Regions from separate parts of the Bacillus sp. GbtcB14 genome, predicted to be linked through region 3. Evidence: predicted binding sites of a transcription regulator. Region 3 holds the regulator's gene; each other region holds the start of a gene.
The links. The regulator NrdR, encoded in region 3, represses ribonucleotide reductase genes. The targets are predictions, from matches to a motif close to AACACNATATATNGTGTT.
Positions count from the first base shown of each region.

Region 1: a site for NrdR is predicted at 4,827-4,844, ahead of nrdI (class Ib ribonucleoside-diphosphate reductase assembly flavoprotein NrdI). Genes of this name have one in related genera too.
Region 2: a site for NrdR is predicted at 4,889-4,906, ahead of KVT31_RS25670 (anaerobic ribonucleoside triphosphate reductase). Genes of this name have one in related genera too.

Region 1 is NZ_JAGXJT010000003.1:604,286-612,627, reverse strand. Features, by position in the region: gene KVT31_RS12085 (ABC transporter ATP-binding protein) at 1-316, opposite strand, end outside; gene KVT31_RS12080 (GntR family transcriptional regulator) at 313-693, opposite strand; gene nrdF (class 1b ribonucleoside-diphosphate reductase subunit beta) at 909-1,877, opposite strand; gene KVT31_RS12070 (ribonucleotide reductase large subunit) at 1,971-2,921, opposite strand; partial or broken gene KVT31_RS12065 (ribonucleotide reductase N-terminal alpha domain-containing protein) at 3,304-4,431, opposite strand; gene nrdI (class Ib ribonucleoside-diphosphate reductase assembly flavoprotein NrdI) at 4,418-4,777, opposite strand; gene KVT31_RS12055 (hypothetical protein) at 5,254-5,571, opposite strand; gene KVT31_RS12050 (hypothetical protein) at 5,599-5,793, opposite strand; gene KVT31_RS12045 (GNAT family N-acetyltransferase) at 6,039-6,617, shown strand; gene KVT31_RS12040 (histidine phosphatase family protein) at 6,653-7,255, opposite strand; gene KVT31_RS12035 (hypothetical protein) at 7,344-7,526, opposite strand; gene KVT31_RS12030 (YkvS family protein) at 7,762-7,947, shown strand; gene queF (preQ(1) synthase) at 8,003-8,342, opposite strand, start outside.
Region 2 is NZ_JAGXJT010000013.1:81,659-90,000, forward strand. Features, by position in the region: gene KVT31_RS25630 (3'-5' exonuclease) at 1-148, shown strand, start outside; gene KVT31_RS25635 (DAPG hydrolase family protein) at 363-860, opposite strand; gene KVT31_RS25640 (FbpB family small basic protein) at 1,489-1,632, shown strand; gene sspN (acid-soluble spore protein SspN) at 1,676-1,810, shown strand; gene KVT31_RS25650 (glycoside hydrolase family 18 protein) at 1,878-3,170, opposite strand; gene KVT31_RS25655 (acyl-CoA thioesterase) at 3,280-3,699, shown strand; gene KVT31_RS25660 (HesB/YadR/YfhF family protein) at 3,728-4,018, opposite strand; gene plsY (glycerol-3-phosphate 1-O-acyltransferase PlsY) at 4,127-4,723, opposite strand; gene KVT31_RS25670 (anaerobic ribonucleoside triphosphate reductase) at 4,949-6,805, shown strand; gene nrdG (anaerobic ribonucleoside-triphosphate reductase activating protein) at 6,802-7,254, shown strand; gene KVT31_RS25680 (response regulator transcription factor) at 7,273-7,950, shown strand.
Region 3 is NZ_JAGXJT010000001.1:108,753-117,094, forward strand. Features, by position in the region: gene KVT31_RS00615 (glyceraldehyde-3-phosphate dehydrogenase) at 1-962, shown strand, start outside; gene speD (adenosylmethionine decarboxylase) at 1,351-1,734, shown strand; gene nrdR (transcriptional regulator NrdR) at 2,019-2,480, shown strand; gene KVT31_RS00630 (replication initiation and membrane attachment family protein) at 2,633-4,045, shown strand; gene dnaI (primosomal protein DnaI) at 4,079-5,017, shown strand; gene ytxC (putative sporulation protein YtxC) at 5,295-6,176, shown strand; T-box leader at 6,208-6,437, shown strand; gene thrS (threonine--tRNA ligase) at 6,485-8,342, shown strand, end outside.

The DNA of each region.
Region 1 (8,342 bases), on a different contig from region 3:
CGAAGTCTTTATAAAAATCTCGATAGAAAAATAAAGAATCTTTAACCGTCATCCAATCATCAAATACTGGTTTATCCGACATAAAAGAAACGATTTCTTTCGTCTCTAACCCTACTCTCTTACCAGCGATTGTAATACTCCCTTCAGAAGGATGCTGCAGACCGGCAATCATTTTCAATAACGTCGTTTTCCCGCTCCCATTATCTCCAACGAGTCCTATAATTTTCCCTTCCGTAATCTCTATGTTTAATTCACGGATCACTGCTTTTAATCCGTATCTCTTCCATAAGTTTTCTATTTTTAATAACTCTGTCATTCGCTCTCCTCCCTCTTCTCATGTAATGAAGAACGAAGGATTGTAAGAATTTCCTCTTCTGAAAAACCTAAATTGTCCATTCCATCTATAAAAGAATGAAGTAATTCTTTCGCCATCTCTTTTCGCAGCTCCATAATTTTCTCCCCTTCATTCGTTACATATCGTCCCATTCCTCTACGTGTTACAACAACTCCATCCCGTTCTAGCTCTTGAAATGTACGCTGAATCGTATTCGGATTCACTTGTAATTCACTCGCTAATTCACGTACGGAGGGAATTTTATCACCAGGCAATAAATGTCCTGTTACGATTTCTTTTTTTATGTATTCCATTACCTGAATGTAAATTGGTGTATTTGGAGAAAACTCTATTTTCATTTCTTCCCTCCTTTTGTATCGGTGTACTAGTTAAATAATACACTGATACAAAAAGTTTGTAAATACCCATTTAATTACAAAAAAGTTCTATCCATTAACTGAATAAAACTTTTAAACAAAAGTCGTTATATGAAAATAATAGTGTTATGTAAACAAAATCATAAAGAAAAGCTGTCTTATTCATTGATAAGACAGCTTTTCTTTATAAGAATATATTAAAAATTAAACACGAAATCATCGTCAGCTAACTTTTCAACGTTCGTTGCTTTTACGTAACCATTTCCTTTTACCGAGAAGAAATCATGGTTTTTCGTATCTGTACGTAAACCATTTAAAACGATCGGGTTAATTTCTTCTTCTTCAAACTTCGGCTCAAGTCCTAAGTTCATAAGCCCTTTATTCGCATTGTAACGAACGAAACGATTTACATCCTCTACAAGACCGATAGAAGTGTAAATTTCTTCTGTGTATGCCATTTCAATTTCATATAGTTCCATTAATAACTCTTGTGTTTCTTTTTGCACTTCTTGTTGATCCTCTGCAGAAAGTTCTGCGAAGAGTTGTTGTGCTAAAATACCGACGAATACGCCGTGAATTGACTCATCACGAATTATTAGGTTAATAATCTCACCACTTGCCGTCAATTTACCTTGACCTGCTAAGTAAAGTGGGTAGAAGAATCCACTATAGAATAAGTAACTTTCTAAGAATACACTTGCTACCATTGCCATGTATAACTCTTTTTTCGTTACTTCAGGCTTTAATAAACGACGATAGTAACTAGTAACAATACCAGCTTTTTTCTCAAGTAATGGATGATTGTCTACCCATTCAAAAATATCATCAATTTCTTCTTCAGTAGCTAACGTTGTGAAAATATGACTGTAACTCTTCGCATGTACTTCTTCCATAGCTCCCATGAAAGCTAATACACTTTTCGCTTGTAAATTTTCAAGATGAACAAGTACAAGTGGCATCCCTTCGCCACCTTGTTTCGTATCTAAAAGTGTTAACCCACCTAATACACGCTTATAAGCAACCTGCTCTTCTTTTGATAATTGTGCCCAAGTATTTTTGTCAGAAGATACCGCGATTTCTTCTTCTGTCCAAAACTGAGCGATGTTTTGCTTCCAAAACATTAAACTAAAATCATCTTCTTTTTTATTCCAGTTTACCGCACGCATTCAATCGCCCCTTCTCTAAATAAACATGAAAAATTGATAACTAAGCATGAGCAGGGTTCAGAAAACCCTGCTCATGCTGTCTCACTTTTTATATTAAACGGTACAAGCCACGCACTCTTCCACGCTTAATTTACGTGTTCTCGTATAATACAGACTCTTTAAGCCTTTTTTATGTGCATAGATGTAGTAACGTGCTAATTCACGTGTTGAAATATCACTGTTAACGTAAAGAATTGTACTAATTCCTTGGTCAATATGTTCTTGAATTTCTGCGATTAAATCAATTAATTTAAACTGATTCATATCGTAAGACGATTTATAGTACCAGAACGTATCTTTTGATAAATACGGCATTGGATAATATGTTGTCGCATTCGCATACGTTCTTGACTCAATTTGACTTACGATTGGCATTACGCTTGAAGTTGCATTTTGAACGTAACTGATCGATTGTGTCGGAGCAATTGCGAGACGATATGAGTTGTATAAACCATTCTTCTGTACTTGCTCTTTTAAACTTGTCCAATCTTCTTTTGTCGGAATACGAATTCCTTCAAATAGTTGCTGAACTTTTTCAGTTACTGGGCTATAATCTGTCGTTTCATACTTTTCAAAGTATGTGCCGTTCGCATAATCTGACTTATCGAAGTCTTTAAATGTTTCGCCTTTTTCTTTAGCGATTTCCATACTTTTCTCAATAGAGTAGTAATTTAACATCATAAAGAATGTACGAGCGAACTCTTTCGCTTCTGCACTTTCATATGCGATTTTGTTTTTTGATAAATATCCATGTAAGTTCATTGCGCCAAGTCCAACTGAATGAAGCTCATCATTAGCTTTTTTCACAGTCGGTGCATTCGGAATGATTGTCATATCAGAAACAGCTGTTAAAGCTTCCATTCCCGCATGAACTGCTTCACGAATTTCTTTATTTTCCATTACATTTACGATATTTAACGATCCTAAGTTACAGTTAATATCACGACGGATAATGTCATCTGTACCGTAATCATTTATTTCAGAAGTTTCTTGAAGCTGGAAGATTTCTGTCTCTAATGTTCAACTGAGTTCGCTACTCCTCAGTCCGTTGCTCATGCAACTGCTGTATGTCACCATACAGGACAGACTATATCATCACCTACAGCATTACCTGATTAGGTGCTCCGCTTTTCGAACGCCAATCGCTTGCGCTCTACTCCCATAAGGGATAGTCGTTAGGCTTTTACTTATCTTGATTTTTCAGAAAGTCTCTTATTACTTTATGTTGTTCAATAACTCTGCTATACAAAATAATAAGATACATTCTGAAATTTTATATTTTCATTCTAAGATAAGATTTAGCACGGTAGGTTACCTCAAATTTGAGGCTTTCCCCGTTTAACGGAGTTTTCGACTAGCATTTCTACTAGAAGGTGCTACATATTTAACACAAGTTCGACATCTTCACAGTTCCAATATCCTTCAGTGGATGTTGGTTATTTGCATTTGATTTAAACATTAAGTACGGGTAACCAGACTCAAGCTGAATCATAGCAATTTTAATAAGCATATCACGTGCACTAATATCTAGCGGCTTCTTCTTCACTTTCGGATTGCTCATTAATTCATCGTACATTTCATCGATATCAATATCATCTAAATGCTTTCCGTATTCTTTATACACTGTATAAGGCGCGAAAACATGGAAAGGTTCGTTTTTCTCAGCAAGCTCGAAGAACTTACTTGGAACGATAATTCCGATCGATAGAGACTGAATACGGCTCTTCTCATCGGCATTTATTTTTTTTGTATCAAGGAATTCAATAATATCCCAATGGAAAATGTTTAAGTATACTGCGCCGGCACCTTTTCGTTGCCCAAGCTGATTCGCATATGAAAACGAATCTTCAAGTAATTTCATAACAGGTACTACACCACTTGCAGCGTTGTCGATACCTTTAATTTGCTCACCGCGTGCGCGTAGCTTAGATAAGTTTAAAGCTACTCCCCCGCCGATTTTTGATAATTGCATTGCAGTATTAATGTTAAAGCCGATTGAATTTAAGCTATCGTCCATCTCTAACAAGAAACAAGACACCATTTCTCCTCTTCTGCTTCTTCCCGCATTTAAAAAGGTTGGTGTCGCTGGTTGGTAGTTTTGTTTTACAATCATGCTCGCGAATTGTTTTGCCTTCGCAACATCACCACGTCCTAAGTATAATGACACAATTGCTACACGATCTTCATAGCTTTCTAAGTATTGTTTTTGATCATTTGTTTTTAACGCATAATCTTTGTAGAACTTAGATGCTGCCATATAAGATTGGAACTCGAAGTTTTCACCATAAGCGATGTTATATACTTCTTCTACTTCCTCCAAGCTATACTCGTCCAGAACATTGTAATAGTAATCATGTTCTTTCATATACTCCATTCGCTCTGCCACGCTATTAAAAGGAACGGTATTCTCTCTAGCTTCTTCCATAAAGACTTCTAATGCCTCTTTATCTTTATGAAGCTGATAAAAACCGTCCTGCATTTGCGTGATTTCATTATTCAGTTCAATGTGTCGCAATCTCCCGCACCCTTTCCTTAAAATATTCTACATCGTTATTTGTTCCTGATAACTCAAATTTTGATACAATAGGCACTTCATATTTAGCAGAAATTTTGTCAGCACTTGCACCGAACATGTCTCCCCAGTTACGATTGCCGCTTGCAGATACGCCTTTTAATTTTTCATTATTGCGCTCTAAAAATTCTAAAACACGTTCTGGTACATTGCCAAAACCTGTTGTATACGTAATTAAAACAAAGTCTTCATCTATTACTAGATCTTCACCAATTTGAACGGCCGGCATATTTAATTTGTGAATGAAACGCTTCACGTTTCCTGTCATAGAATCATATGCAACTATCATTTCCGACCCTCCCTCTCCAATCTATACTCTCTGTATGTTGTTTCTTGATTTCTCTATATATTGTATTACGTTTCAAAATAAGACACAAGATATATGTATAAATTCTTTCTTTTTTTAAATTTTACTTTTCGACAAGACAGTCGATTTTTTTCAATACAATGACTATGAAACAACATTCTAAAACTCATGTCAATAAAGTGCTTTTCAAAAAAGTTGTCAACGAATTTAACCTTATTTTTAAAAAAGTTACCAATATATTTTGTCATAAAACGGCAAATGCTGGAGGAATATATTTCTCCAGCATCACGCAAAAAAGAACAGACATGAAACGATAATCTGTTCTAAAAAACGATTACATTTATCAATTTTACTTTATTAAATATTATACATATACTTTCGGTTCGCGTTACATACTAAAAGATAACTATTATAGAAAAAGATTATTATTATGGAAATTCAATTTATTTATGAAAAGATTATTCAGAGTGCTTAATACGCAAAATATCTTTTACAAATATATGATGTGGATTTTCATCTTTATCAATCATCGTACATACAGGAGCTTCTTCATCAAAGTACACAATCATTCCTTCTACGTACTGATATGTATGTTGAACTTGTACAGTTACTTTAATTTCTATAGCCTCTTCATATGCTCTTTTTATTTTCTGAAGCATGTTTGCCGAACACTTTCTTTTCTCTGGGTACATAACCATCCCCATAAACCTATTTCCAGCTCTATCTTTCCACATATAATCCCAATGTGGTAATATGCCTTGTTTAAAATCGCCCATAATTCTCCTCCCCCTATATTCTTCTAGTTACGAACGTGGCGTTTCTGAATATGTATAAATTACTTGTCCGCCGCGCTGTGCGTTCCCAATAATATGTTTAAAATCTTCCCGCCCTACTACAACTTTCCTAAACGTATAAAATACATCTTTTGTTGCAACATACTCCTTTATTTCACCATTTTTCAGCTGATCCAAAATTGTATTTGCTAATTGTTCGTCCATGTATTTCACCTCTATGCAATATTTTATTTTATCGTATATTCTATAGGTCAACAACTGTAAAATTATCCAGGTGCTATACCTTCATTTCATTTTAATTATTTCGCAAACGATATCGCTTTACTATATGTCCACTAAATATCATATACTAACATAGCTACTTCTCTATATCAAACATTTCGACATACAACAATGCAAAGTTCCATACCACTATGCTACAATATATAAATAGAACTAGGAGGGATACTATGATTCGGAAAGCAAAAAAGACAGATGCGATGGCAATTGCGCCTTTATTATATAACGCTCTGCACGAAATTGCTGAAAAAATCACAGGTAGCACTGTTGAGGCAGAAGTATTACTAGGACTTGAAACATGGTTCTCAAAAGAGGGAAATCGACTGAGCTACGAAAACTGTTTTGTATATGAACAAGACGGAATTGCGATTGGAATTATTGTCGCTTATCACGGTAGTGAAGCTACAAGGCTTGATGCACCAATTGTACGTCACTTAAGAGAATTACATAAAGATGAATCGATTACATTAGAAAAAGAAGCTGAGCTTGACGAATATTACATTGATACATTATCGGTCTCAAGTGCATATGGCGGAAAAGGAATCGGTTCTAAATTAATTGAAGCTGCTGAAATCTATGCAACTGAAAAGGTGTATGAAAAAATCGCATTACTTGTTAATTTAGAAAACAAACGTGCCTATTCACTATACGAAAAACTAGGTTATAAAAAAGATCAAATCGTTATGCTCGTAGGCGAACCTTATGCACATCTCGTAAAAACATTAAACATCAAAGTTTCTATATCTTAAAAAGAAAGCACACGATTTATATAAATCGTGTGCTTTTATGTTAAATTCGTATTCAATATATTTCCATTCATCGCCTCGTGGAATGTATAAGTTGTACATCCCCATGGCTCTCTGTGCAAAATAGGCGTACCAGACCATCCCATCGCTCTCAGTTCCGCACCAATCATTGCATTAATGTAATTATGACCTACAAGAGCAATACTTCCATGTACGAGAGCGTAACGGTGTAATAAGTAAGCCGCTTGCCTTGCCCTCTCTCTTACTTCCTTATAAGATTCAACATCTTTACGGTAACCAAGTATCCATAACGTTCGTCCGATAAACATCCATACGTTAGGTTTACATTTCAACCATATTGGAGCATAAAAACTCGTCGGAATTTCAGCTTCCTTAAAAAGAGAATTTTGCATAAAAGATAAAGAATCCATTAATTCAGCTGCTGATTGTATAGCACACTTTTGATCACTCGTTACAATCAATTTTGTTGCTTCAACCGCTTCCTTTGTTTCCATTGGTATAGGTGCTTTTTCTGTTATAGTATGTAAGTCATATCCTTTCATCCATTCATGAAAGGATGTAACCGTCATTGGCTCTATAGTACGATCTAAGCGACCATGACGAATAAAAGAAATCTTCATTCTTTCCACTCTCCATTCATCACTTACGAACTCTATTATGTACTATTTTTACATATCATACCACGCAAAAAAAGAAAGTTATACACCTTTACATATCCCCGCCACTCTCATTTGTGACCCCAGCATGTATACCATCCATCCCATCAAAATATGTAGTCGTTTCATGATGACGAATCTTTTTTAAATTTATATAAGAAAATACAAATAAAATTAATGCTATAACACTCCCCGCAAATTCAAACATCATTTTACCGCCTCTAATTTCTCCCACTTTAGTAGGTTATTGTATATTTTTATTATACCCCTATATAAAGATATCCGCATTTAAACCGCTCTTTTTTTCTATTAACATGGAGTTCTTGCATTTTTTCTTACAAAATGTGAATATTTTTCGAATTTTTACTTTGGAAACATTTACAAAATGGACAATATGGTTCAAAATAAGAGGAAATAAAAAAAACCAAAATTATTCTTTTTTGGGAAAACTGTAACAAGGAGAGTTGCTTATGCAGATCGCAGAAACTGGAGATATCATTGAATTTAAAGGTGGAATGCAAGGCCGTGTTCAAAAAGTAAATCAAAACTCCGTTATTGTAGATATAACAATTATGGAAAATTTTAGAGAACTAGATATGGAACCTCTTACAGTTGTAAGTCATAAAAACTATACTGTCATTAATCAAAATGCATAATATAATAGAAAGAAAGGATCTGTATGACATACAGATCCTTTCTTTCTATTATATATTAACGGTTATCAATTGTTTCTGGATATAAATCATGGTTCATCATACGGTAGTCTGCCATTTGTTCATACTTCGTTCCTGGGCGACCGTAGTTGCAGTAAGGATCAATTGAAATCCCTCCACGTGGTGTGAATTTTCCCCATACCTCAATGTAACGTGGATCCATTAATTTAATTAAATCATTCATAATAACGTTCATGCAATCTTCGTGGAAGTCACCGTGATTGCGGAAACTAAATAAATATAGCTTTAAAGATTTACTCTCTACCATTCTTTGTTCTGGAATGTAGCTAATATAAATCGTTGCAAAATCTGGTTGGCCTGTTTTCGGGCATAAGCTT
Region 2 (8,342 bases), on a different contig from region 3:
TATGCTTAATAGCTTAGAGGATGTCTTGAAATTAGAAAGTTATATTTTAGAACAGTATGATTTCGTACTGCAATCGCTGCGTGATTATAAAGAAAGTGAAGTGAATGCAGAAGAGAAATTAAAAGAGTATTTAAACGTTATGGTATAAAAACTCCGTGTGCTATTTTGAAGTGAATCCGAATCGTGGTACAGGAAAAAATATCTCCTGAATTCGCATACTAAGTATGTAAATTTGACGGAGGTGTTTTTCATTTGAAGAGCAGAGCGCATTACTGAGAGAAGTAATGTGAGTGGTTTGATATTGAAAGCCCCCCTCATTTTAGTCATATCTAAAATGAGGGGGGCTAATTTGTTTAGTTACCTTACAAATTTTCTTTGAACAGTTCTGGTAAAAAATTACTGAACTCACTCATTTCTTCTACATTGTGTTTATATAAACCACTTAGATTAATAAATGGTGGTAATCCTTTCGGGAAAATGAATGTAGAAGTCATTACTGTACCGTTCTCGGATTTTTCATATTGATGTATTACTTGTGAAATTACATCGTCATTATCATCTAAACATGAACCCATTAAAACATGGCTGTAATGTGTATTTATAGGACAATCTTTAGGATCTTCCCATCTAATTCTTAGCGGAAATTCTAGTCCATCCCCAGCAGATTCAATTGAAGCTGATATGGCCCCTACATGCCCATGTACTTTAGGATCAACTAACCATTTAAAATCAACATGTTCTTCTGGGTGCCATAGTTTATATCGTTCAGAGTTATCGATATTATCCCACCACCAGTCAATCATTTCTGGTGTTACGTTATTCAATTCATGTTCAACTACTATTGATACTTGATTTTTCATTTTAGTGCCTCCTATTTTTTAACCAACATAGTGTTGGTTATTTATATTTGTTATTATAGTTTGTATATTTCATGTGTTCAATAAACAGAAATAGCCGAACTGTTGTATTTTGAACACTTTATAAAAATATGTCTGAAAAAATTTATGAGGTGAAAATTGGGAGAAAAATACACTAATTTACGTATAGCTCGTACTAACGAAGCAATACGTAATGCATGAACTAAATTAATATATGAAAAAGGAATGGATTGCATACGGTCAAGGATATTGCAATTAAAGCCAATAGTAATCGAGGGACATTTGCTCGGAAGTCAAAATATTTTTCGGATTAAGATAGGGATGAAATGGTAACGAATCGATCAAATTTATCTTTTTAACAATGTATACGGAAAATATCCCTTTGAAAATATGTCAAAAGTACTAAGTGAATTGCAGCGGATGGTTTAGGTGTTTTGATATGTGTCCAGATTTCGTGAGTGTTGCAATTTATTGTACACGGAGTTTTTTTAGGAGTACTAAAACATAAAATTTTCTTGCAAATCTGATTAAAGAGTTTTTCATTTGCTCATACTATGTATAGTAAGAATGAGAATGAGAATGAGAATGAGAAGGAGAGAGGGTGAACAGCGTGAGAAGAAGTCGCCGTAAATCATTTGACGAACTTGTGAAAGAAAATAAACAACAATTATTAAGTGATCGTGATGCAATCGATCGCATTGAAGAGCGTATTGAAAAACGTTATGAAATGAAACTTTTTAAGCAAGCTGAATAAATCTTAACACTAGTACGATACTAGTGTTAAGGAGGCGATAGTAATGGGTAATCCGAAAAAGAATTCAAAAGACTTTGCACCGAATCATATTGGAACACAATCAAAAAAAGCTGGTGGCAATAAAGGAAAGCAAATGCAAGACCAAACGGGTAAACAACCGATTGTTGATAACGGTTAAAAAGGGAGAATGTTATCATTCTTCTTTTTGTGACGGAATTTTAATAGTAAAAAAGGGCTGACTTATGTCAGCCCTTTTTCGTAATCGTAAAGTTTTCAACGAGTAAACGCCAATTTTGCGGGAATGGTAAACCGATTTTCCAATAACTAATACCGCCTATACCTTGTTCTTTCATTAAATTGAATTTACTTTGAACAGACCGTGAATCTTCAAACCAAACTTCGTGTTGTACGCCGTTTTCGTCAAAGTAATTGAAATGAGGAGCTTGAGCTGTGAAATCATAGCGGATAGGGACATTGTATTTACGAGCTAGTGCGACAGCTGCGACAGAGCTAATCGCTTTTGCGGGCGGATTGCCTTGTTTGAACGGAAGTTTCCAATCGAATCCGTATAAGTTTTGCCCCATCATAATTTTTTGGGGAGGCATTTGAGATTTTGCATATTGAAGCACTTCTTTTACAGGACCGATAGGAGAAATAGCCATCGGTGGTCCGCCTTGCCAACCCCAGTCGTATGTCATAATGACGACGAAATCAACAATTTGCCCTTGTGCTTTATAATCGTGAGCTTCGAAAAATTTACCTTTTTGATTTGAGCTCGTTTTCGGTACAAGTGTTGTACTCAATGTGTATCCATTAGGTAATCGTGTTTTTACATTTCGTAAAAAACGATTATACGCTTCACGATCTTCAGGTGCTACACTCTCGAAATCAAAATGAATGTCTCGCATACCGTACTTCTCAGCTGTTTGTAAAATGTTAGTAATAAATTTGTTTTGAATCGATGTATCGCGTAAAATAACTGATGTCAGATCGGCACTGAAATTTCCATTTTCAATATTTGTAATAACGAGCATTGGGATGGTTTTGCCTTGCGTTGCAATATTAGCGATTTTAGCTGTTTCAGTTGGTTCTTTCAATGTACCATCTCTTTTTGCCTCGAAACTGAAGTAAGCCAAATATGTTAAAAATGGATTAATGGCACGCGTAGCATTAACCAAACTTTCTTTTATTGGTATTGTTGATGGTTGTAAATAAGCGATGGATTCTACTGCACGTTTTGTCCCTTTCGGTATATATAATTGCTGTCCAACATGGAGGATGGATTTTAAAGATAAGTTATTAACTTTAGCTAAACTAGCGAGAGGTACGTTATATGTTTGAGAGATTCGATATAGGCTATCACCAGGCTGTACATAATAATTATTCCCTTTCGTATTAACGATCAGTGCCTGACCAACAACGAGTGTTTCAGCTGGATTTAATCCATTGTCCTTTACTATTTCGTCAGGTGTTGATCCATATTTTGATGCCAAGCTATATACACTATCACCGCTACGAACAGTTACAATTTGAATCATAAGCTTGCTCCTTTCAGTAAAAGATTCACTGTTTTTATTTTATTTTTGATGTCACTGTATTATGATTAAATGTATGCAAGGTAGCAGAAGTGAAAGAAGGCGAATACATATGTTTGTAGCAGAACATGAAGTTGAAATCCGTTATGCGGAAACAGATCAAATGGGTGTTGTTTACCATTCAAACTATTTAGTGTGGCTTGAATTAGGTCGCACGAAACTTATACAAGATTTAGGGTTTTCATATGTTGAAATGGAGAAAGAGGGAATTATTTCTCCTGTGTTAGACTTGCAAATTTCATATCGTAAAGCGATGCGTTACGGTGAAAAAGCAATTGTGAAAACGTGGGTGGACACTGTGAGCCCGCTTCGCGTTGTATATGGTTATGAAATATATAATGGTGATGGTGAACTTTGTATTACTGCAAGTACGACGAATATTTGTGCGAAAAAAGAAGGGTTCAGGCCCGTATCATTTAAAAAGTTATATCCAGAGTGGTATGCGAAATATGAGGAAATTAAGAAAAAATAAAAAAAGTGTGGCAGAAGCCACGCTTTTTTTATTTTTCATAATTAAATTGCGGGAAATCATCGCCGTCGTTAAATGTAACAGCTAAATTATGTCCATCGAAGAACCACTCATCATCGCCTTCAATAAAGAAGTTAATACCTTCTTCTTGAGTTTGAACAGCAGGATGTGCAGGGTCATCTTTACGAATACCTAAAGAAAGTCCTTTTTGCACAGTACTGCAACCGCCGTATTGTACGAAAAGGCGTAGTGTTTCACCCAATTGTAAGTTTAATTCGTTTTTATACCATTGTGCTGCTTCTTTTGTTACGGAAAGATTCATGTATAGTTCCTCCAAATTATGTTGCTTTTTCTTTAGTATAAAAAATAACGCAAAAAGACGCTATTAATATGCTTCACGTTTTCTTTTTGCGTTATGTGGGTTACGATCTTATTTTTGCTTTTTTGAAAAGTTTGCTTTCGGTTCAGTTTTATTTATAATTCGTCCGATATTTGCACGGTGTTTATAAATAACCATACCTGCTAATAAACACATCGCAATAATGAAGATTTTATCCCCGCTAACAATGGATGCAATAACAGCAACGACGGCTGTTACCATAGAAGAAAGTGATACGTATCTTGTTGTAAATAAAAGGCTGAAAAAGACAACAGCTAATATTGCAAAAACAACTGGAGAGTAGCATAATAGCACGCCAGCAGAAGTTGCAACAGCTTTACCACCACGGAATTTCGCGAAAATCGGATACACATGTCCAAGAACAGCTGCTAATCCGAACCATAGTGGGTGAACATCTAATCCGAAAATAATCGGTAGACTTGTTGCTAATGTACCTTTTAAAATGTCAGCAATTGTAACGATAAAACCTGCTTTTTTCCCTAGTGTGCGGAATGTATTTGTTCCGCCTAGATTACCGCTTCCGTGCTCACGAATATCGATTCCGTAGCCGATTTTTCCAACGACTAGTGCGAATGGAATCGAGCCAAGTAAGTAGGCAACGATAAATAAAAGATATGTAGTAACCATAAGTTCAGTCTCCTTTATTCAAATGTGTTGATAAAGGGTAAAAAGAGTTTTTCCCGTATATTGTACCATACATTTGTAAAGAGCACATTTCTTTTTTGTAAATGAAAAATTCATTATTTCGTGAAAAAAATTTCACAGGAATGTTACATTTTTCACAGAAACACCAAGACTATATGTAGTAACATTTTAATCAAAAGACAACAACATATTGGTGGAGGGTTATAAATGTTACAACGAAATGTACGTGGAGAAGAATTAATGAGAGTGTTTGAGACGATTGTCCACGGTAGTGAGCAAGATTTAATGCAAGAAAATGCAAATGTAGATGGCCGCTCTCCGATGGGAGTAATGGGAACGTTCGCATCAGAGAGTGCGAAATATTATGCAGTTGAAAATTTATTGTCAGATCAAGTGAAAAAAGCGATAAATCAAAATATATTATATCCACATGACTTAGATTTTTATGCGACAGGAACGACGACTTGTTCGCAAATTCCGTTAGCGCAGATGCTTGCGAACGGTTTTCATACCGGACATGGGCATATGAGACAACCGCAAGACATTAAAAGTGCATTGGCTCTTTCGTCTATTATTTTTCAGGCGAATCAAAATATGCAGCACGGTGGTCAATCATTTGCACTCTTTGATATTGATTTAGCTCCATATGTGAGAAAAACAGTAGCGAGACATAAGAAACGATTAGAGTCATATCCGCTTACGAAAGAACAAATAGAAGAATTTGCATGGAAAGAAACAGAAAATGATACGTATCAGGCGTGTGAAGCTTTCGTTCATAATTCAAATAGTATGCACAGTAGGGGTGGGGGACAAGTACCGTTTATTTCTATTAACTATGGAACAGACACATCAAAAGAGGGACGGTTATTAGTTAGACAACTTTTAAAAGCGACACAAGCTGGTCTTGGTAAAGGGGAAACACCGATTTTTCCCATTCAAATTTTTAAAATGAAAAAAGGTGTGAACTTTGAAGAATGTGATCCGAACTATGATTTATTTGAATTAGCGTTAGAGACAACGGCTGAACGATTATTTCCTAACTTTTCATTTTTAGATGCGCCATTTAATGCAGTGCATTATGACGGACGACCGGAAAGTGAAGTATGTTACATGGGATGTCGTACCCGTGTTATGTCTAACATACATGGAGAAGAAACAGCGATTGGAAGAGGGAATTTATCATTTACGTCTATCAACTTAGTGAAATTAGCGTTAATTAGTGGTTCAAAAGAAGCATTTTTTGAAGCGTTAAATTATTACTTAGATTTAGGAATTAAGCAATTATTAGAGAGATTTGAGTATCAATGTACGAAGCGAGCAAGAGATTTTCGGTTTTTATATTCACAAGGTGTATGGCGCGGTGGAGAAAAGTTACATCCTGAAGATTCTGTAGCATCCATTTTAAAGCAAGGGACGTTAAGTCTTGGCTTTATCGGTCTTGCGGAGTGTTTAGTAGCTTTAACAGGAAAGCATCATGGAGAAGATGAAGAGTCATGGAAACTCGGGTATGAAATCATTTCTTTAATGAGAGATAGAATGGATAAAGCGACGGAAGAACATGAACTGAATTTCTCAGTAATTGCAACTCCTGCAGAAGGGTTATCAGGGAAGTTTGTGAAAAAAGATAGAGAAGAATTTGGTGTGATTAGCGGTATAACGAACCATGATTATTATACGAATTCATTCCATATCCCAGTTTACTATAACATGCAAGCGATAAATAAAATTCGTTTAGAAGGACCTTTCCACGCCCTATGTAACGGGGGACATATTACGTATATTGAACTAGACGGAGCAGCTATGCATAACAAACAGGCGTTAAAACAAATTGTACGAGCGATGGCAGATCATGGTATTGGATACGGTTCAATTAATCATCCAGTTGACCGTTGTAAGTGCTGTAGTTACCACGGAGTTATTGGTAATGAATGCCCAAGCTGCGGAAATGAAGATGAGGCTAATATAGAAAGAATTCGCCGTATAACAGGTTATCTTGTAGGTGATATGTCGAAGTGGAATAGTGCGAAACGTAGTGAAGAGATGGATCGGGTGAAGCATAAATGAAAGTGATGAACATCATTCATGATAGTGTAGTAGATGGAGAAGGGTTGCGGACAGTCGTATTTTTTGCGGGCTGTCCGCATCGTTGTTTCGGCTGCCATAATCCGAAATCTTGGAATATTTGTAATGGAACTGAAATGACAGTAGAAGAAATTGTGAAAGAGATTGCAAGTAATGCATTAACTGATGTAACATTTTCAGGTGGAGATCCATTTTTTCAAGCTGCTGAAGTGAAAAAAGTAGCAAAAGCAGTGAAAGATTTGAAAAAAAATCTATGGATGTATACAGGTTATACGTTAGAAGAGATACAGAGTTCTCAAAATAATGATATGATAGAGTTGTTACATTATGGGGATGTTTTAGTCGATGGAAGATTTGAAATCGAGAAAAAAGATTTAACACTTCCATTTCGCGGAAGCTCCAATCAACGTATTATTCGATTGAAAGAGTAAAAAGGCGGGATAGATTATATGAATAAAACAGTATTGCTTGTTGAAGATGAAAGAAGATTACGTGAAATCGTTAGTGATTATTTTCGTAATGAAGGCTTTGAAGTAATTGAAGCAGAAGACGGGAAAAAAGCGTTAGAATTATTTGCAGAGCATGAAATTGATTTAATTATGTTAGATATTATGTTACCTGAAATAGATGGATGGTCTGTTTGTAGACGAATTAGAAAAGAATCAGCGGTACCAATTATTATGCTAACAGCACGTTCAGATGAGGATGATACATTATTAGGGTTCGAATTAGGTGCAGATGAGTATGTAACGAAACCTTTCAGCCCGAAAGTGTTAGTAGCCCGCGCGAAGACGTTATTGAAACGTGCGGATGGCGTGGTAGGAGTAGCAGAAGAAAATGTTATGTCTTTAGCTGGAATAGAAGTAAATCGTCTATCTAGAACGGTGTTAGTAGATGGAGAAGAAATTATATTGACACATAAGGAATTTGAACTTCTTGTTTATTTAATGGAGAACAAAGGAATTGTGTTGTCACGTCAACATTTATTAGATCAGTTATGGGGATATGATTACTACGGTGATGACCGAACGGTTGATACTCATATTAAAAAACTACGAAATAAGCTAGGAGATAAAGCGAAGCATATCGGTACTGTTATTCGAGTTGGTTATAAATTTGAAGAATAACCTGTGAACGACTCACCACTTAGTAGAGCTTGAAGTGGGAGCTTCTCAGTTCCACGGCGAAAGTAACCTTTCATCTCCCTGAGCGTTACTTCGGGGCATCCAATCCCTAGATGTTCAACGTTAGAAAGCTTTCTTTATACGGTTGATATTTTACGCAAGGACCGAATGGCTTGGTTTTCGCACGCTATTTTCTTCCTGCAACCTTATATATCAAGTTATCAAAGAACTTCATATAGCTAGTTTATCAAAAGTTTTTGGCTATGCCGAACCGAAATTCATCGTCCACCTACCGCTGGGCTATCGCCCTTCACGCGCCTCTGGAAGGAGAATTCTTTCGGTAAATTATTATGTAATTTGGCTTTGAGATATAGCAAATTTATACTCTCTTTTGT
Region 3 (8,342 bases):
AAAGCGCATTCGAAATTGTAGCAATCAATGCAAGCTATCCATCTGAAACGTTAGCACATTTAATTAAATATGATACAGTTCACGGCAAGTTTGACGGAACAGTAGAAGCATTTGAAGATCACTTATTAGTTGATGGAAAAATGATTCGCCTTTTAAACAACCGCGATCCAAAGGAATTGCCTTGGACAGATCTAGGTGTTGAAGTTGTAATTGAAGCAACTGGTAAATTTAATTCAAAAGAAAAAGCAATTCTTCATGTTGAAGCTGGAGCGAAAAAAGTTATTTTAACAGCGCCTGGTAAAAATGAAGATGTAACAATTGTAGTTGGTGTGAACGAAGACCAATTAGATATCACAAAACATACTGTTATTTCAAATGCATCTTGCACAACAAACTGTTTAGCGCCTGTTGTTAAGGTGTTAGATGAGCAATTTGGAATTGAAAACGGTTTAATGACAACTGTTCATGCTTATACAAATGACCAAAAAAATATTGATAACCCACATAAAGATTTAAGAAGAGCACGTGCTTGCGGACAATCAATCATTCCGACAACGACAGGTGCGGCGAAAGCGCTTGCAAAAGTTCTTCCGCACTTAAACGGAAAACTTCATGGTATGGCACTTCGTGTACCAACGCCAAACGTGTCTCTTGTTGACTTAGTAGTAGATGTAAAACGTGATGTGACAGTTGAAGCTATTAACGATGCGTTTAAAACTGTTGCAAACGGTGCGTTAAAAGGCATTGTAGAATTCAGCGAAGAGCCTTTAGTATCTATTGACTTTAATACAAATACACACTCAGCTATTATTGATGGTTTATCTACAATGGTAATGGGTGATCGTAAAGTGAAAGTACTTGCTTGGTATGATAACGAGTGGGGCTACTCTCGTCGTGTTGTAGATCTTGTAACGTTAGTTGTTGACGAATTAGCGAAACAAAAAAATGTGCAACATATTTAAGTGAATAAGGGAGAGGGCAAGTGAATATTTGCTCTCTTTTTTTTATTTTTTTCTGAAAAGGGAAAAAATTATATAAGTATATTTTTGAAAGTGGACATACCACGAAACGTTGTGATTACTGTATTTGTGAATCGTTTATTTTTTTTAGGGAAAAGTAAAGAGGAAAATATGACAGAAAATCGAAAAAACTGTTGTTGCAAAATGAAAATAAACAAAGTATACTAACACTCGTAAACTTAAGAGCTGAGGTACGTAGTCACTACTTAAAGGGTTAGGACCTCTCTGGACTAACTTTCCCCCGTGGTAGTGGAGCAAGCCAAATTGCAAATTAGTTTTCAATTCGAACAGTTAGAATAAATTTACAAGGGGGAACTGTAGAATGGATACTATGGATACGATGGGTCGTCACGTAATCGCTGAACTTTGGGATTGCGATTTCGACAAGCTTAATGACATGCCGTATATTGAACAATTATTTGTGGATGCAGCACTGAGAGCTGGTGCTGAAGTGCGTGAGGTTGCTTTCCATAAATTTGCACCACAAGGTGTAAGTGGAGTAGTAATTATCTCGGAATCACATTTAACAATTCATAGCTTTCCGGAGCACGGTTACGCAAGTATTGATGTTTATACTTGTGGGGATCGTATTGATCCAAATGTTGCTGCAGAATATATTGCAGAAGGTTTAAACGCAAAAACGCGTGAGAGCATCGAGCTTCCTCGAGGCACTGGTAGCTTCGAAATTAAGCAGAGAGAAACAAAAGCTCTTTAAAAAAGAACATAATTGATTTAAAATGTAAAGAGGTGTATAATGCACCTCTTTTTTAGTTTATAAAAAAGGAAAAATATAACGTACTCGTTAGTTAATAAATTAAGCTCTTATGAATAAGTTAGCACCCCATCTACCATCTTATTTTTGAAAACGAGATGATAAAATAATGTGCTTAAACTTAAAGTGGTAAGAGAGTTAGAATGAGTTATATAATATTGTATATATATTGTCAGATGAAGTAAGTAGAGAAAAAATAAAGAGTATAGTGTAAAGGAGTGAATATATTGCGTTGTCCATCCTGTTCTCATAATGGTACAAGAGTGTTAGATTCGCGTCCGGTAGACGAGGGGCGCTCTATTCGAAGAAGGAGAGAGTGTGAAAGTTGTTTAAGTCGCTTTACGACATTTGAAAGAGTAGAAGAGTCACCTCTTATCGTTGTAAAAAAAGAAGGCACACGAGAAGAGTTTAATAAAGAAAAGATTTTGCGCGGCTTGATTAAAGCGTGCGAAAAAAGACCAGTATCTTTAAGACAATTAGAAGAAGTAACTCAAAGTGTGGAACGTGAACTTCGTAATTTAGGTATATCAGAAGTGAAAAGTGATATGATTGGTGAAATTGTTATGGAAGAACTGCGTGATATTGATGATGTTGCTTACGTGCGTTTTGCTTCTGTATATCGCCAATTTAAAGATTTAAATGTATTTATTGAAGAATTAAAAGATATACTGCAAAAAGAAAGAGAGTAGAAGTTGTATTTTATTCTCTTTACATACCGTAAGTAATGAGATAAGAGAGCTAAAAGCGAAAGCTAATAGCTCTTTTTCGCTAAGAAATTATATAATGAAGATAGAATGAATGAAGTAGAGGATAGATTGGATGAGAGAAAGGACAAGCAAGAATGGAAAAACAGTCATGGATGGAGCTATTGCCAATTGATCGTTATAAAGTAAGTGCGAAAGGGTTACTGCATAATTACGACCGAAAAGTGTTAACGATGTTGTATCAGCCATTAATAGGTAGTAGAGCTTTTAGCTTATATATGACGCTATGGGGGGAGCTTGAGCAAGATCGTGTGTTTGGAAAAGAGAATACACATCATTCCCTTATGGTGACCATGCAAATGCAGCTTCCCGAAATATATGAGGAACGAGTAAAGTTAGAGGCAATTGGGCTTTTGAAGGTATATATTAAGAAAGAAAAAGATATTCGAATGTTCATATACGAATTGCAACCACCTTTATCTCCGAAGCAGTTTTTTGATGATATTGTGTTAAGCATCTTTTTATACAATCGATTGAGTCGGACAAAATATAATCAAGTAAAGCAATATTTCTTAGAAGAAGAATTTGATTTTGCTTCTTATGAAAATGTTACGCGTTCTTTCAATGATGTGTTTGGTTCGTTTAATCCAGGACAGCTTGAGCATGCGCAAGAAGATCTTCGTATTCCAAAAACGACAGCCATGCCAAGTAACGAGAAGGGAGATGCTCCGAAAGTTTGGAATGATTTCTTTGATTTCTCCTTATTTGTAGATGGCTTGTCCGCTCTTGTCCCTAAAAAGGCAATTACAGATCAAGTGCGAGAGTGTGTCATTACACTTGCTTACGTGTACGATGTAGATGTGTTATCGATGCAAAATATCGTTCTTGGTACGGTGACAGAGATGCAGACAATTGATATCGAAAGGCTTAGAAAAGGAGCGCGTGATTGGTATCAGTTCGAAAACGGTCAAGCGTTACCTGTATTAAGTGAAAGGGTACAGCCTCACGCTGCACGTATGATGAAAGGGAAAGAGCCTTCTACGCAAGAAGAGATGTTAATCAAACAGTTAGAGGAAATCTCACCAAAACAACTATTGAAAGAAATCTCTGGTGGTGCAGAGGCGACAAAGGCTGACTTACAAATAGTTGAAGATGTAATGATCAATCAAAAATTAACGCCAGGTGTTGTGAATGTACTTATTTATTACGTTATGCTACGCTCAGATATGAAACTTGCGAAAACGTATGTGGAGAAAATTGCTGGGCATTGGGCACGTAAAAAGGTCGGTACAGTAGCTGAAGCAATGGCGTTAGCGAAAGAAGAAAATCGTCAATATCAAGAATGGGCTGAGACGAAGAAAAAAGGTCGTACGTCGAAGAAAACAGTGCGAACAGAAATGGTACCAGATTGGCTGAAAGAAGAGCCGAAAGAACAAGAGAAAGAAACAGAAACAGTGAAGAAAGATATAAGTAAGAAAAAAGATGCGAGTACGTTAGACGATGAACGAAAACGACTAGAAGAAGTGTTAAAAAAATATAAGCGTGATTAATAGAAGAGAATGAACGCTCTTTGAGGTGAGAAAATGGAGCATATTCAAAATTCATTTGCAAAGTTAATGGAAAATAAAAATTTTAAAAATAGATATGAAGTATTAAAGGCGGAAGTAATGGCACATCCGCGTGTGAAAGAATTTATAGACGAACATCAAGGTGAAGTAACAACTTCTATGATTGAGCGCAGCCTTGTGAAGTTATACGAATATATTGGGCAAAGTGTAGGTTGCGCGGATTGTCCGGATCTAGGTTCGTGTAAAAACATGCTGCAAGGATATGAGCCAAAGCTTGTTATCCAAGGGAAGATGATTGATATTCAATACGATCGTTGCGTTAGAAAAGTAGCGTATGACGAGAGAAAGAAATATGAAAAACTCGTTCAAAGTGTATATATGCCAACTGACATTTTACAGGCAACGATGGAAAACTTAGATCCTTCAGATTTAGATGCGCGTATTGATGCAATTGGTGCTGCCAATGAATTTTTAAGTACATATGAACCTGGTAAAAAAGTACAAGGTTTGTATTTGTACGGTAAATTTGGTGTAGGGAAAACGTATTTGTTAGGAGCAATGGCGAATGAGCTTGCTCAAAAGAAAATAAGTTCGATGCTCGTATACTTCCCTGAATTTCTACGTGAAATTAAAAGTTCGATTCAAGATAATTCGATTGGGGAAAAGATTGATGCGGTGAAACGCGTACAAGTTTTAATGCTAGATGATATCGGAGCAGAAGCGATGTCAAGCTTTGTGCGTGACGATGTACTTGGCGCAATTTTGCAATTCCGTATGTTAGAAAACTTACCGACGTTCTTTACGTCTAACTTTGATTTCAAGGAATTGGAACATCATTTAACGTATACACAACGTGGTGAAGCAGAACAAATGAAAGCAGCGCGTATTATGGAACGAATTAAATATTTAGCGAAGCCAATTCCAATTGGCGGGAAAAACCGACGTCATAAGTAAAGAGTAAGCTGAAAAGCTTGCTCTTTTTTTGTTTTGAACACTTTTCAGACTAGGTGAATTGTAAAACGAAAAGGTCTTATGGAAAATTCATTGTAGCTTGTATCATTTTTTTCTCCCTCCCTTAATATATATAAAATTAGCAAGCCATATCGAGTGGATTTTCTAACGATAGGAAATGTAATTCTACTAAGAGTGAACTTCACGCGGGACGGACTCTTATAGGATTTGTAACGTATAGATACAATCCTTTAGAGCAGGGATAAAAGGGGGGACAAAAGTGATTGAAATTTGCTTCGAAGAAAAAAATGATGCTATGCATGTATATAGACAACTATTGAAAAGAGCGGAACTGTTATATAAGGAAACGAGTGTATATTTACAGGAACAAAAGGTGGTGATTCACATACCAGTATGTGAATCGAATTATATTGAAAAGATTTTATTGCCAGTAATGGTATATTTCATTGTGAATGTAAAGCAAAATGAGTGGATTTATACAATCTTAAAAGAAAAGTTTTTTTATGAAGAAGAGGAAGAGTGTCATCAAATATTGCATATGGCACAAGAAATTTTAAAAGGAAGAAGAAAAGGGATTGCTCGTGAATTAACACGCCATACATTTGAATCATATATTAAATCCTCTTTAAATAACTGGCTTTGTGATCCGCTTTCGTTCTCGTTTTCATCATATGTTCGTTTTCGCCTTCGTACATATAGGGAAATGGTAACTAAGCTTGCTGAAGTGTCGATTGATGAGTATAAGTTGGAACAAGAATATCAAATGTTTATTGAGACGCTAAGGCAACAAGTGCGCAGCAGAAAATCACGTTTGTCCTGTGTGCATCTTATTTTTGATGAAAGTTTTATTTTCTATGATGATAAAGGTAGACGTTTAAAACAGGAGAAATTAGTCCAATATATAGACGAGGAATTATTACAGCAAAAGGATGTATATATTGATACGAAAGTAATTGCACCACTTCTTTCTATTTCGCCGAAAAAAATTTATTTATATACGAAAGAACAAGACCATAATATGATTATTACTTTGCGAAATGTATTTCAAGAACGGGTCCAATTACATGGATTACATGAGTTTGAGCGCAATGTGAAAAATTTAAAAAATAAAGGTAACGCCCTTGATTTTCTAAGTTTTTGAGCATATAATTACCTACATAAATGAAATATATTGAAATGTCATGATGAGGACATGAGTAGTTTTCTACGATTTTCAGAGAGGGAAGCCTTAGGGTGTGAGCTTCCTAGTACGAGATTATTACTTACCACCTCTAAACTTTAGCAGTGAACGGTTTTTTCTAGTAATTGCTAACGGACAACACCGTTATGTTGAACTTGAGCAATTAACAATAAGGTTAATTGGAACAAGGGTGGAACCACGAATTCAACACTCGTCCCTTTTTACGGGATGAGTGTTTTTTATTTTGAAAAAAAGAGGAGTGACCAGTGATGGCAGATGTAGTTAAAATTACTTTCCCTGATGGAGCTGTGAAGGAGTTTCCAAAAGGCGTAACAACTGAAGAAATCGCAGCTTCTATTAGCCCAGGCTTAAAGAAAAAAGCTGTGGCTGGAAAATTAAACGATGAGATGATCGATCTTGTTACACCAATCGAAGAAGATGGTGCAGTTTCTATTATTACATTAGATTCTGAAGATGGCTTATACATTTTACGCCATTCAACAGCCCACCTTTTAGCACAAGCGTTAAAACGTTTATATAAAGATGCTAAGCTTGAGCTTGGCATTGGTCCAGTAATCGAAAATGGCTTCTACTACGATATTGATATGGAAGAAGCAATTACAGTTGAAGACTTCAAGAAAATCGAAAAAGAAATGCAAAAAATTGTGAACGAGAACTTAGAAATCGTTCGTCATGAAGTACCACGTGCAGAAGCACTTCGTCGCTTTGAAGAAATCGGCGATGAGTTAAAATTAGATTTAATTAACGATCTTCCAGAAGATGCAGTTATTTCAATCTATGAGCAAGGCGAATTCTTCGACCTTTGCCGTGGTGTTCACCTTCCATCTACAGGGAAAATTAAAGTATTTAAATTATTAAGCGTTGCGGGTGCTTACTGGCGCGGTGATAGCAATAATAAAATGCTACAACGTATTTACGGTACTGCATTCGTTAAGAAAGCAGAATTAGATGAGCACTTACGTATGCTTGAAGAAGCGAAAGAGCGCGATCACCGTAAATTAGGTAAAGAATTAAAACTATTTACTAATAGCCAAAAAGTAGGACAAGGTTTACCACTTTGGTTACCAAAAGGTGCAACAATCCGCCGCATTATTGAGCGTTACATCGTTGATAAAGAAGCAAGCTTAGGCTATGATCACGTATACACTCCAGTACTAGGAAGCAGAGAGCTTTATGAAACTTCTGGTCACTGGAATCACTACCGTGATGGTATGTTCCCATCAATGGAAATGGATAATGAAGAGTTAGTTCTTCGTCCAATGAACTGCCCTCACCACATGATGGTTTATAAAAATGATATTCACAGCTACCGTGAATTACCAATCCGTATTGCGGAACTTGGAACAATGCACCGCTATGAAATGTCAGGTGCGTTATCTGGATTACAACGTGTACGCGGAATGACTTTAAACGATGCGCACATTTTCGTTCGCCCAGATCAAATTAAAGAAGAGTTAAAACGTGTTGTAAACTTAACGCTAGAAGTGTACAAAGATTTCGGTTTGGAGAACTATTCATTCCGTCTATCTTATCGTGACCCAGCTGATACTAAAAAGTACTATGCTGATGACGAGATGTGGGAAAAAGCACAAGGTATGTTAAAAGAAGCTATGGATGAAATGGGTCTTGATTACTATGAAGCTGAAGGTGAAGCGGCATTCTACGGTCCAAAACTTGACGTTCAAGTTCGTACTGCTCTTGGAAAAGACGAAACACTTTCAACTGTACAATTAGACTTCTTACTTCCAGAACGATTTGAATTAGCTTACGTTGGTGAAGACGGTAAACAACATCGTCCAGTTGTAATTCACCGTGGTGTTGTATCAACTATGGAACGTTTCGTAGCCTTCTTAATTGAAGAATACAAAGGTGCATTCCCAACTTGGTTAGCTCCAGTTCAAGCACAAGTAATTCCAGTTTCTCCGCAAGTACATTTAGACTATGCGAAGAAAGTACAAGACGAATTACGTCGTGCTGGTATCCGTGTTGAATTAGATACTCGTGAAGAGAAGATCGGTTACAAAATCCGTGAAGCGCAAATGCAAAAAATTCCGTACATGCTTGTAGTAGGTGACAATGAAGTGACTGAAAACGGCGTAAACGTAC